3 regions of the Halomonas sp. HAL1 genome follow, and region 3 is predicted to be linked to each of the others. Evidence: predicted binding sites of a transcription regulator. Region 3 holds the regulator's gene; each other region holds the start of a gene.
What was found. Region 3 encodes PhoB, which activates phosphate uptake and scavenging genes when phosphate is short. Its sites were predicted from a motif close to TGTCATANNNNTGTCANA; they were not measured.

Region 1: phnC (phosphonate ABC transporter ATP-binding protein) is a predicted target of PhoB. The motif match lies at 1,971-1,988, and genes of this name have one in related genera.
Region 2: phnD (phosphate/phosphite/phosphonate ABC transporter substrate-binding protein) is a predicted target of PhoB. The motif match lies at 2,565-2,582, and genes of this name have one in related genera.

What each region holds. Positions count from the first base shown of each region.
Region 1 covers NZ_CP130610.1:2,865,027-2,869,206, reverse strand. The annotation lists gene phnE (phosphonate ABC transporter, permease protein PhnE) at 1-183, opposite strand, end outside; gene phnD (phosphate/phosphite/phosphonate ABC transporter substrate-binding protein) at 193-1,062, opposite strand; gene phnC (phosphonate ABC transporter ATP-binding protein) at 1,059-1,904, opposite strand; gene Q3Y66_RS13500 (methyl-accepting chemotaxis protein) at 2,208-3,884, shown strand; gene Q3Y66_RS13495 (LysE family translocator) at 3,946-4,180, opposite strand, start outside.
Region 2 covers NZ_CP130610.1:210,983-215,162, reverse strand. The annotation lists gene Q3Y66_RS01020 (RNA polymerase sigma factor) at 1-981, shown strand, start outside; gene Q3Y66_RS01015 (YciI family protein) at 1,064-1,426, shown strand; gene Q3Y66_RS01010 (DUF1428 domain-containing protein) at 1,448-1,819, shown strand; gene Q3Y66_RS01005 (DUF305 domain-containing protein) at 1,969-2,418, opposite strand; gene phnD (phosphate/phosphite/phosphonate ABC transporter substrate-binding protein) at 2,678-3,586, shown strand; gene phnC (phosphonate ABC transporter ATP-binding protein) at 3,698-4,180, shown strand, end outside.
Region 3 covers NZ_CP130610.1:4,147,124-4,151,303, forward strand. The annotation lists gene phoR (phosphate regulon sensor histidine kinase PhoR) at 280-1,566, opposite strand; gene phoB (phosphate regulon transcriptional regulator PhoB) at 1,569-2,258, opposite strand; gene ubiA (4-hydroxybenzoate octaprenyltransferase) at 2,366-3,259, opposite strand; gene Q3Y66_RS19305 (chorismate lyase) at 3,295-3,918, opposite strand; gene Q3Y66_RS19310 (NAD(P)/FAD-dependent oxidoreductase) at 3,957-4,180, shown strand, end outside.

The sequences.
Region 1 (4,180 bases), 1.3 Mb from region 3:
AGGAACCCCGTTGGCTAGGGTGCGAAAATCCAGCAAGCCCACGTACCAACTCGCCAGGAGAACCACTGCCAGTAACGAGCCCACTTGGAAGAGCTTACTCCGCCAGCCGCGCGCGTGTTCGGCCAGCACCGCGTCAGGAGAGAATGCTGAAAGGGCCGGCGGATCCGTTTTGGTCTGATTCATAATGCCCCCTTACATCTTGGCGAAGTCAAGGTCGAGCAGACTACCCATTTCCCGGATCACATCGTAATCGGAGTCAGTGATAACGGCGAAACCTTCGGCTTTTAGGTTGCTCAGGATTTCTTCATCATCAATGCTAATGAAAGCGTCTTGTATCTCCTGCTTGAGTTCCGGGTTCAAGTTGGAACGCATCGCCCAGGGGTACTGCGGATACTCCCCACTGTGACCCAACACCCTAACCTTGCTGCGATCTATCAGGCCGCGGTCCATCACATGTTCAAAGATTACTTCCGATAGTCCCCCAGCATCTGCATTACCATTGGCAACGTTCACCGCCACGGCATCATGGGAGCCAACGAAATGGGCTTCATAGTCCTCGCCTGCTTCCAAACCAGCCGATTCAAGCAACACGGTTTTGGGAATCAGGTGGCTTGAAGTGGAGGCTCGGTCGCCATAGGCCATCTTCATGCCCTCGATATCGGCATAGGACTCAACGCCGGAATCGACATTGGCAATGATGATGGAGCGGTAGGTGGGCTTGCCATCCACAATCATGGCCGCAAAGGGCTCGATCTCGCTTTTGCTTTTTGCCATCACATAGGAGAGGGGCCCGAAGTAGGCGAGGTCGATGCGACCAAAGCGCATGGCTTCGATCATGGAGGAATAATCTGTAGTGACGATTAGCTCAATTTCTTTGCCAAGCGTGCTTTCAAGATAGTCTTTCAATGGCTGGTTGCGTTTGATCAGTTCGGAGGCATTTTCATCGGGGAGTAGCGCGACTTTTAACAGATCCGGATTTGGATCAGCGTCCGCCGCCATGGCTGGCATCACAATTCCAATCATAAGACAGATGGCGAAGAAAAAGCTGAATAGCGGTTTCATTGGGCAATCTCCAGTTTTATCGGGGAAGGATGTGTAGATGAAAGGTTGGGTTCAGGGGTGTCAGCGGCTTCGGACGCAGTCCCTTTCGCACCGTGGTAGATCTCATTAAGGTGGCATTGCTTTAGCTGGGAGGGGGCCGCATCGAAAACGATCTGGGCATTCGCTAAACCGATAATGCGGTCAGCGAACCGCTGGGCGTATTCCAACTGGTGCAGCGAAATAATGGCGGTAATACCATCTTCACGGCATATGTCTCGCAGTAACGTTAGCACTCGCTCCGACGTGGCTGGGTCAAGGCTGGCCACTGGCTCGTCCGCCAAGATCATGGCGGGCTGCTGCGCCAAGGCACGAGCAATACCCACGCGCTGCTGCTGCCCTCCGGAAAGCTGATCGACCCTGGTAAGCGCCTTCTCAGCCAGGCCTACGCGATCCAGGCAGTGCAGGGCAAGCTCCTGTTCCTGCCTGGGTAGCGGAAACAAACTGCGCCAGGTGCTGTGGTAAGCAAGCCGACCCGTCAGCACATTCTGGAGCGCAGTGTGGCGTTCAATGAGCTGATGGTGCTGGAAAACCATGGCGGTTTTGCACCGATGGCGGCGTACCGTAGTAATGGTTTCGAGCGCACCTAGTTCGGCCGAGATCACTTTGCCGGTGCTGGGCCGCACCAAGTGGTTGAGGGAGCGCAGTAACGTAGATTTACCTGCACCGGAAAGACCGAGTAGAACCGTAAACTCGCCTTTGTGGAAATCGACGGTGGTGGGTCGAAGTGCGAGAACATTCCCAGGATATGTCACCCCCATTTTCTCGATGCGGAGCATTAAGTCAGAGGATTGAACAGGCTCCATTGGATCACCTTCTGCAATGTATAAGCTCACTTTATTGTGACTTACAATGCAACGTTAGCGCTCCTAGGTGACAAAGCTGTGTCATGCAGATGATAAGTTAATGACCATCAAAGGGGTGGGTAGCATGTAATGACATAAGAAATTGGCGATTTATAAATTAAAAAAAATTAAACTTTTATTTGCGCGTGCCGATAATGCATCAACGTTACTCGTAATATGCGCTTTTACCTGAGCGCATGCGGTTACTGAGATTGCTTCCACCTACCCAATGCAGCGCGCTGCGGGCTTTCACGAGACCTTCCCATGCTACTTCTAAATCGAAGCGTTAAACTGCGGCTAGCCGTAAGTTTAGGCGCGTGCATCCTGATGTTAATCGTCGTCGGTATTATCGGTCTTTCCAGTCTCAGCAAAACCAACGATGCCCTCAATAGGACTTATGAGGGGAACGTGATCACCTTGACTAATCTTAGTAAGGTCAACCAAGCACTGCTCGGCAACCGGGTAAAAGTGACGGCCGAACAGCGTGATCGGAATCCAGCATCTGCCATCACGACGCAACAAGAGGTCGCGGAGAACGACGCCATTATCGACGCCGCTTGGGATGATTACTTCCCCGAGCGAGTTTCTGATGATCGAGAGCGTGCGATAGCCGAAAGCTTTGTCGTGTCGTTAGCCAGTTTGCGCGCTGGTATTGACGAGATTAACGCGGCAATGATCGGCAATGATTATGATGCCGCAAGAGAGATTGCCACCACCACGCTACGTTCTGAATATGCCAAAGTGCTTAAGGCGATCCAGGACCTCATGACCCACAACAGCACCCAAGCCGCCGCCAATAACCAGCAGTCAGCAAGTGACTATGCTTGGACGCGCAACTTCGTTATAGGCGTTATGGTGGCGGCAATCATCTTCGGCATCCTGCTCTCAATGTGGTTGATTCGCGGCATCATGACGCCGCTGGGCAAGGCGCAAGCACTCGCCAATGCCATGGCTGAAGGCAGGCTCGATAACAACGTCGACGCTTCAGCCAAGGACGAGTTTGGCGTGATGCTTAGGGCGTTAAAGAGCATGGAAACCAAGTTCTCGCAGGTGGTCATGTCCGTTCGTAATAACGCCGAGTCCGTGAATGTCGCCGCCGATGAAATCGTGCTAGGCACCGACGATCTCAGCCGCCGTACTCAGGAGCAGGCCTCAAATATCGAAGAGACCGCGGCCTCGATGGACGAAATCACCTCGACCGTGCGTCAGAATGCAGACAATGCTTCCGAAGCAGACAAGCTCGTGCATGAAGTCAGCCAGCAAGCCAACGCCGGGGGCGAGATCGCAGGTCAAGCCGTCAAAGCGATGGAAGGTATCAATGCCTCAAGCCGCAAGATTGCCGGTATCGTCGGCTTGATCGATGAAATCGCCTTCCAGACGAATCTGCTGGCGCTGAACGCTTCAGTGGAAGCCGCCCGCGCGGGCGAGCAAGGGCGTGGCTTTGCGGTGGTGGCCAACGAAGTACGTAACCTGGCAGGGCGCAGTGCTGATGCCGCGAAAGACATCAAGAAACTCGTCGAGGACAGTATCGGCCAAGTCGACACCGGCTCAAACCTGGTCAACCAAGCAGGCAAGTCGCTTGAAGGTATCGTTCATGGCGTTAAGCGTGTTTCGGTATTGATGGGTGAGATTGCCACCGCCAGCCGAGAGCAGGCCCAAGGCATTGATCAGGTCAATACCGCTGTCTCGCAAATGGACAGTGTCACCCAGCAGAACGCGAGTTTGGTGGAAGAGTCCAGCGCGGCAGGGCGTTCACTGCAAAGCCAAGCAGAGTCGTTGTTGAACGAGGTGTCGTTCTTTAGAGGAGCGACCACCGGCCAAAACCAACGCGCGCTACCTGCTACGCCAAAACCGCGTGACAGCCAGCCTCGAGCCACTAAAAGCTTGCCGACTCATGTGATTGGTGGCAAGCAAGACACCGAGAAATGGACCTCCTTCTAACCGCTAGCCGTTATGAAAAGCGCCCTCAGGGCGCTTTTTTTCTGAGCAATCAGCTAACGTCCTAACTGGCAGAAGAGGTAAGCGGCAGCCATACATGCTCAAACCCGATCGAAAACGCCACGGCGACCAACAGCCCGGCCATTAGCCCATTAAAGCGCCTCACAACGGCTGGGTTTTTAATCCGCTGGCCGACCAAACTGCCCATCACTACGTAACTGCCAGGCGCGCCCGCGGCTAGCATGGCAAGCCCGAACGCCCACATCACTAGGCTAAGCCCATGAATGCCAGCGGCAGGA
Region 2 (4,180 bases), 310 kb from region 3:
ATAGAGCTGTTACCTACAGAAGAGACGCTGGATCTTGAGCTAACGGCTATCGAAGACGACGCCTTGCGGCTGCTATTCACCTGCTGCCACCCAAGTTTGAGCATGGAAGCACGGATTGCCCTGACGCTGCGCGAGATGTGCGGCTTGACCACTGAGCAAGTAGCCAGCGCGCTACTGATGAAGCCTACGACGCTGGCACAGCGTATCGTACGAGCCAAACGCAAAATTCGCGATGCGCATATTCCTTATGCCGTACCTACCCAGGAAGAGCTGCCCGAGCGCCTACCCGATGTGCTCCAAGTCATCTATCTGGTCTTCAATGAAGGCTACTCACGCAGCACGGGAGCCAGCGTGGTCGATATCAGTCTTACCCAAGAAGCCATGCGACTGGGCAATGAGCTGACACGGCTACTGCCCAAGGGTGAGGTATTTGGGCTGATGGCCTTGATGCTGCTTAATGATGCACGCCGGGATGCGCGCCAGGATAACGACGGAGAACTGGTGACACTGGATGCTCAGGACAGACGTCTATGGCGCCAGGAGGATATCCACGTCGGCATAGCGTGGCTGGAACAGGCGCTGGCGCTCACCCCCACTGGGTACTACACCCTCCAGGCGTCGATTGCCGCCGTACATGCCCAGGCTAGCCGCGCAGAGCAGACCGATTGGGGGCGTATCGTCAGGCTCTACGATGCCCTCTGCCGACGTTTTCCATCCCCCATCCTGGCGCTGAATCGTGCGGTCGCCATTGCCATGAATGGTGCGCCCGATACCGGCCTGAAGTTACTCGACGACATCGCTCATCATCCGCAAATAAGCCGCTATTATCTCTTTTATGCCGCTAAAGCGGATTTACTGCGTCGCCAAGGCCAGCATGAGGCCGCGCGCAGCGCCTATCAACAGGCGCTGCTATTGGTCACCCTGGATCCAGAAAAACGGTTTTTGAACAGGCGATTGGCAGAGCTCGAAAATTCCCCATAAAAAAATGCTTAGGCTATGTCGATTCAAGACAATGCCAAACGACTAAAGAGAGTCACTACCCTGACCAACCAGGAGACTCCCCATGAAGTACGTTGCGCTGGTGTATTACCAAGAGCAGATTATCAACGCCATGAGCGAACAGGCATGGCAAGACCTCAATCAGGAGTGTATCGCCGGGGTAGAGCGCTTGAGCACCAACGGCCACTACCTAGCCGGACAAGCGTTACAGCCAGTAGAAACCGCTACCACCGTGCGTGTACGCGATGGCGAGACATTAATCTCCGATGGCCCCTTTGCGGAAACCAAGGAGCAGTTGGCCGGCTTCTACCTGCTCGAAGCCCACGACTTGAATGAGGCGCTGCAGCTGGCTAGCCGCATCCCACCAGCCCGGCTGGGCAGCATTGAGGTACGCCCCGTTCGAGAACTCCCCCCTAAAGCACAATAAAACAGTAATAGGAGAACAGCCATGAGCAAGCTTACACACCCTTATGTAGATGGTTTCGTCGCTGCCGTGCCCAGCGCTAATAAAGATGCGTTTATTGAGCATGCCCGTGCCGCGGCCGTTGTTTTCAAGGAGCACGGCGCACTGCGGATCGTGGAGTGCTGGGGAGACGATGTCCCCGAAGGGGAAGTGACCTCCTTTTCCATGGCGGTCAAACGCAAGGATGACGAAAGCATCATCTTTTCCTGGATAGAGTGGCCATCGCGGGCCGTGCGTGATGAAGGAATGGCCAAGGTCATGCAAGACCCGCGCTTGCAGATGGATGTTAATCCAATGCCGTTTGATGGCAAGCGACTCATTTTCGGTGGTTTTAAAAGTATCATTGATGAGGAGTGACAGGGCACCGGCCGACATAAAAGTTGGAAGCGCTATGCGTGAACCGAGGCATAGCGCCTTCCAAGCCAATGTCCGACCGACTACCCGCCAACTGAATTTCGATAATCTTGTTCCAACCTACCCACCAGTAGCGGTTTCACTAAACGTTATTACTCATCTTCAATATCCGCTATTAATGCTTTCATTTCTGCGATCTCTTCCCGCTGGGTCTCGATAATCGAATCGGCGAGTTCGCGTACGCGGGGATCGGTTATCTGAGCACGCTCACTGGTCAGAATGGCAATAGAGTGATGCGGAATCATCGCCTTCATATAGGAAACATCATCCACCGTCTGCTGGCTACGCACCAACCAAAGCGCCCCGGCAAAGACCACGATGCTGCCCACCAAAATAGCCAGGTTCACGCCCTTTTTAGAGTACATATCAAGCATGAAACCCAGCATGACCACTGCCATCGTGGCACCCATGACAATAGCCATGTAGGTACGGGTTTCACTAAAAGTGACATGATCCAGCTGGTAAGTGTTCAGGTACATCAATCCCAACATGATCACGGTCGCCGTCACGATCATAGCGCCGAAACGTAAATACATTTTCATCAGATTCCTCCTTGAACCAATTATCGGAGTTACGAGTGTAGATACCGATTCGTTACTCTGCCGAATCATGTCGCTGGAAACGCTCTTTATGGCTAGCTCCATATTCATGCATTGGCAGCTTAGCAATAAAGGTGGAGCAGAGAGGCTGTCATAAATCCGTGACGAGAACGTCATCTTAACTACACCTTACCTTCATTGTCGGCTGCCACTCTAACTACCACTTGAATATAGACATATTTCGCCGACAGGATGACAACTAATGCATAAAGCCAATATTTGTAAATTGAGTATTCGAAACGCAGCTTTGAGCCTAGCTATTACAGGAGCCGCCGCCTTTACGGCGCCGTCGGTGCTGGCCAATGACGATTTAAGCAATGTTTGCCCTAATCCCATTCGCATGGCCGATACCGGTATTGAAGGCATGGGGCCCCTAGAAGACGCCTTTGGCCCCTTTGCCGAAGCGTTTGAAACCACTACTGGCCTTGAACTGGAGATGTTCAGCCTGAGCAACCGCACCGCCGCAGGCACCGCACTGCAGTACGATGATGTTGAGCTTGTTTTCGCCGGACCTTCTGAGTTTGTTCTGTTTGATCGCGAAAGCGATATTGAAATTCTGTTTGCCATTGAACGCCCGCACTACGGCAGCAGCTTTTTTGTCCCCGCTGACAGCGATATCGAAACGCTTGAAGACCTTGAAGGCCGTCGCGTGGCGCTGAAAGACGTAGGCTCTACGAGTGGGCACATTTTCCCGAGCCAGATGTTGGTCGACGCGGGCTTAGACATTCAACGCGATCTGGAAATTATTATGGCCGGTGATGCGCGCATTGCCGCGCTGGTCAACGGTGACGTAGATGCCATGGGCGGCGGCAACCGGGATATCGATGAAATTCAAGCCATGGACCCCAATGGCGAGTATCGCGTTATTGCCCAGAGCGATGTATTGCCCGGTGACCCAGTCGTTATGCGCGGCTCTTTGGATGATGCCTGCAAAACAGCCCTACGCGAGTCACTCCGAACCAATGCCGATACGCTTTGGAGTGCGCTGATTGCGACAGATCGCAACGAAGATAAGTTTTTAAACCGCGACTCTTCACTCGGATTTGACCGTACCAACGAAGATTACGACGTGGTTCGCCGTGCATACGAAGCAGCCGGCATCTCCCTGTAAGCATCTCTCTCTTTTGTTTCACTTCAGCACAGGGATGTGCTGCTTTTAGGTAGGCTTTACCATGAATATTGACCTTACTCACCTCCTGACCTTAGCGCAGGAGGTTTTTTTATGAAGGCTATCAGCGTCCAAGACGTGCATAAACGCTATGGCGAACTGCACGTACTGCGTGGCTTAACGCTGGAGATTAGCAAAGGCGAGTGCGTCATCCTCTTAGGGGCAAACGGCTGCGGCAAGTCGACACTGATGCGCTGTTTGAATGGATTAGCGCCTCATGACCAAGGAAATATCTCCATTTTTGGGGAGCCCCTCAACCACCGTTCCAAAACGAAGTTACGTCAGTTGAGGCGCAAGGTGGGCGTGGTTTTTCAGCAATTTAACCTAGTGCAAAACGTCAGCGTGTTTCAAAACGTGCTGTATGGCGCCATGGGGCAACAACGCTTTGGCCTGCTCTCCTCTCTCGCCTGCGTTGCAAGCCATGAACTGCGTGAACGCGCTATGACATCGCTTGAACGCGTTGGATTAGCGCACAAAGCCCACGCTGACTGTCGAGAACTTTCCGGCGGTCAACAGCAGCGCGTGGCCATTGCTCGC
Region 3 (4,180 bases):
TGGTTAAGAAAGAAGGGCTTATTATAAAAGCCAGCATTTCCTGCGGTCGTCTTCCTTATCTTTAACAATGCAGCGGGCATGCCAAATGCCAAAAAACAGGATAAAGCAATTAAAAATCAATGTATTAATTAAAACAAGCCAAGCTGTAGCGTTCTGTTAAAATAGAAATACCAAGCTTAAAAGCTGTGTAAAAATGGCACATGAGTAAACTCTTACCAACCTTACATGCCAATATTACACACCTTTACAGGTATGGTGCGAGAGGTCGCTTACGGAGCCCTATACAAGACGTGAAGCGGGAAATGAGCAGCGAAAAAGCGCCCCTTTACCCGGGTGGGATTCAATCTGTAATTGCGCATCGTGGCGTAATAGTACGTGCTTAACGATCGCCAAGCCTAAGCCCGTGCCGCCAGTTGCGGTGCTACGGCCTTTATCGACACGGTAAAAACGTTCGGTTAGTCGGGGAATATGGACGGGATCGATGCCTTCACCATTGTCTTCCACATCAATACAGCCGCCGCCAGTCGCGCTAGCTTTCCAGCGTAAGGTGATGTGGCTACCTGCTGGCGTATAGCGAACGGCATTGAAGGCGAGGTTAGAGATGGCGCTACGAATCTCCTGTTCACTACCCAGCAGGCGTGCATCGCTTTCAAGCGCGACAGTAATGGTATGACGCTGATTCGACAGCGCCAGCGCATCATCACAGATGCTTTGTAGCAAAGGCCCTAGCGACAGCGGATGGTGATCTTTCCCCCCCTGGTCGATTTCTAACCGAGAGAGCAGCAATAGATCATTGACCAGGTTTTGCATTCGCTGCGTCTGTTCCTGCATCTGGTTGATGCTTTTGCCCAAACGCGGAGGCAACTGGTCAGCAATATCGCTGTAGGTTTCCAGATAGCCGGAAAGGACGGTTAGCGGCGTGCGCAGCTCGTGAGAGACGTTGGCAACAAAGTCGCGCCGCATCTGTTCCAGGCGATGCAAGCGCGTGATATCCCGGGCCATTACCAGCCGTTCATCGTCACCGTACAGGGTAATTTGATACTGCAGGATTCGACGCTCGTCAATCGGCGATGTCAGCGTTAGCGGCTCGCCATACTCCCGCGCATTGAAGTAGCGGATGAAACTTGGCTCGCGCAGTAGGTTGGTAATGTGCTGACCACGATCATGGGCAGTTTGTAGCCCTAGCATGTTCGTTGCAGCGCTGTTCCACCACTCTAGATCACCGTGGCGGTCGAGCATGACCACACTGTCACGCATCGCTTCAGACGACTCTTGAATACGGGCCAAGGTAGCACGCAGCCGACTTTGCGTTATACGCTGGCTTTTCTGATAGCGGTATAAACGATCAAACAATTCACCCCACATACCGTGAGCGGCAGGCGGCTCATCGTGAGGATGTAGGGTTAGCCATAAATAAAGTTCGCGTAGCTGCCGCAAGTGATAAAACAGACATACTGCAAGCCCTGCCGCAAGCCCTAGCCCTGCTGAGCCCAATAACCAGCCTAAACAAGTACCCAGTGTGGCCAGCCACGCTAGACGCCACAGTTCACGGCTCCATAGGCGCACATTTACACCCGTGCAGAGAAACGGTATCCGGTACCCCGAACCGTTTGAATCAGGTTTTGATGCACATCGCCCAGCGCTTTTCGTAAGCGTCGAATATGCACATCGACCGTACGCTCTTCGACATACACATTACCACCCCATACTTGGTCAAGCAGTTGGCTACGTGTGTAAGCGCGCTCTTGATGGGTCATAAAAAACTGCAGCAGACGATACTCGGTCGGACCCATTTCCAACGCTTTACCGTGAGCGCTTACCCGGTGGCTTACCGGATCAAGCAACAGGCCATTAATCTCAATCGGGTCCTCAACGCCACGCGGTGTCGCACGACGCAGCACCGCTTTCAGCCGTGCCACCAATTCGCGTGGAGAAAAAGGCTTGGTGATGTAATCATCGGCACCGGCTTCAAGCCCTTGGATCTTATTATCCTCTTCGCCTTTAGCGGTCAGCATAATAATCGGGATCTCGGCGGTAGCTTCTTCGCGCTTCAAACGCCTAGCCAGCTCAATACCGCTGGTGCCAGGCATCATCCAGTCAAGCAGCAATAAATCAGGTTGGTGGTCAACCACCATGGCATGAGCATCCTGGGCGTTATCTGCTTCGAGCACACGGTAGTCAGCCATTTCCAGCGCTACCGCGATCATCTCGCGAATCGACGATTCATCATCGACAATCAGAACGGTTTTGGCGGTCATACCAGAGCCTCACGGTGTGCAAAAAAGCCAGTTCAAAGAAAAACAGTTCAATGACATGTCAGTGACGATAACACCATGACTTGATGACAGTTACATGACAATGGCAGTTACTGACCCGCCGCAGGCCACCAACTTAGCGCAATACCAGTAAAAATCAGCAGCCCCGACCAGTGATTATTCAGAAACGCCTGGAAACAGGGATCCCGCTCCTGATAACGAATTAAGCGCTGCTGATGCAGGAAAGTTGCCGCCATTGCAGCGAGCCCTAGCCAAAAGAACCCACCTAACCCGACCCGCCAGCCTACCCATGCCAGCAACCCCAGGGTGGCTACCTGGAGTAGGCCGATTATCAGGCGATCCGCGTCGCCAAACAGCACGGCTGTCGATTTAATGCCAATTTTTAAATCATCGTCGCGATCGACCATGGCGTATTGCGTGTCGTATGCCACCGTCCATAGCACGTTTGCACAGAAAAGCAGCCATGCTTCCAACGGCACATGGCCCAGCACGGCGCCAAAGGCCATTGGAATTGCCCATGAGAATGCCGCCCCCAGCACCACCTGGGGAAAATGGGTATAACGCTTCATGAACGGGTAAATAACTGCCAGAAATACCCCGCCCAGCGAGAGCAGCACCGTAAACCAATTAGTCAGTAGCACCAGAATAAACGCTGCGGCCACCAAACCAATAAACAGCAATTGAGCCTCGGTTTCGCTGATTCGACCTGTGGCGAGCGGGCGATGCTTAGTGCGTTTCACATGGCCATCGAAATGGCGATCTGCATAATCGTTCACCACGCAGCCAGCCGCGCGCATGACGTAAACACCGGCCACAAAAATCAGCAGCACATCACGGCCGGGTACCCCTTCAGCGGCAATCCACAGCGCCCAAAGCGTCGGCCACATCAACAGCCAAGTGCCAATGGGTCGATCCAAACGCATCAGCTGTATAAAATCTGCCACGCGAGCCCATCCCTTCGGCCGCAACAGTGAACGATCCATGCTTACCTCACGAAAAATAAGATGCAGGCGCTAGCCTAGCGCGATGGCAGATCAAGGTCATCCGCCATCGCACGCAAAAAATACTCCTGCACCAATAACGACAGCCCACCGTGATTACCGCCGTGATAAAACACTGAACGTCGGCCCCAGGTACAGTCACTTTCGATACCGTTCATACGAGCAAATAAGGAGGATTGGGTAGTGGCCTCAAGCGGCCCGCGAATTAAACCTGGCTGACGAAATAACCAACTGCCTAGCGAGCGCTCACCTAACCCTTCCAAACGCTGGCCCTTTAACTGAGTAAGCGGGGCGACGGAGCGCGCCACCACCCACGGCGTTTCATCCAAGCACAGCGCGACTTCACGCAGCCATGCATAGCGTTTGGGAGCAATGCCCAACGCCCGTGCCTCATCCGCTCGCGGCCAGCCTACGCCCTGGCGTAGCAGTCGAACGCGAAACTGCTTTTCACCTCCTGCGGCTATTAAGCGGGCGGTTAATGAGTCGGTTGAGGCAACCCACTGCCACCAGGAAGTACTCATGGCAGGTCGCGCCGCATCAACGGGCCGCCAGCGCGAAAAGTGAGGAGTTTGCCGAAAAGCTGCAGGCGTCACCAAGTTCTCCAGGGCAATAAACGGGTCGGCTAGTGTAACATGCAGCACTAACAGGCTTTTGTTTCAGCGACTTTTTTGGTGTCTGCATGCCCACCTCACAACCAGAGCTCTCTTCATCCCACGCTGCGCTGGTCATTATTGGCACGGGAATGGCCGGGATTGGCTTAGCCCGGGCACTGCGCCGTCTCGGTGACCAGCGGTCAATCACGTTGATTAGTGCTGACAGCGGTGACGATTACAGCAAACCGTTACTCTCCACCGGCTTCGCTAAAGGCCTAGCGCCCAACAAACTGGCCCAGCGAAACGCTGC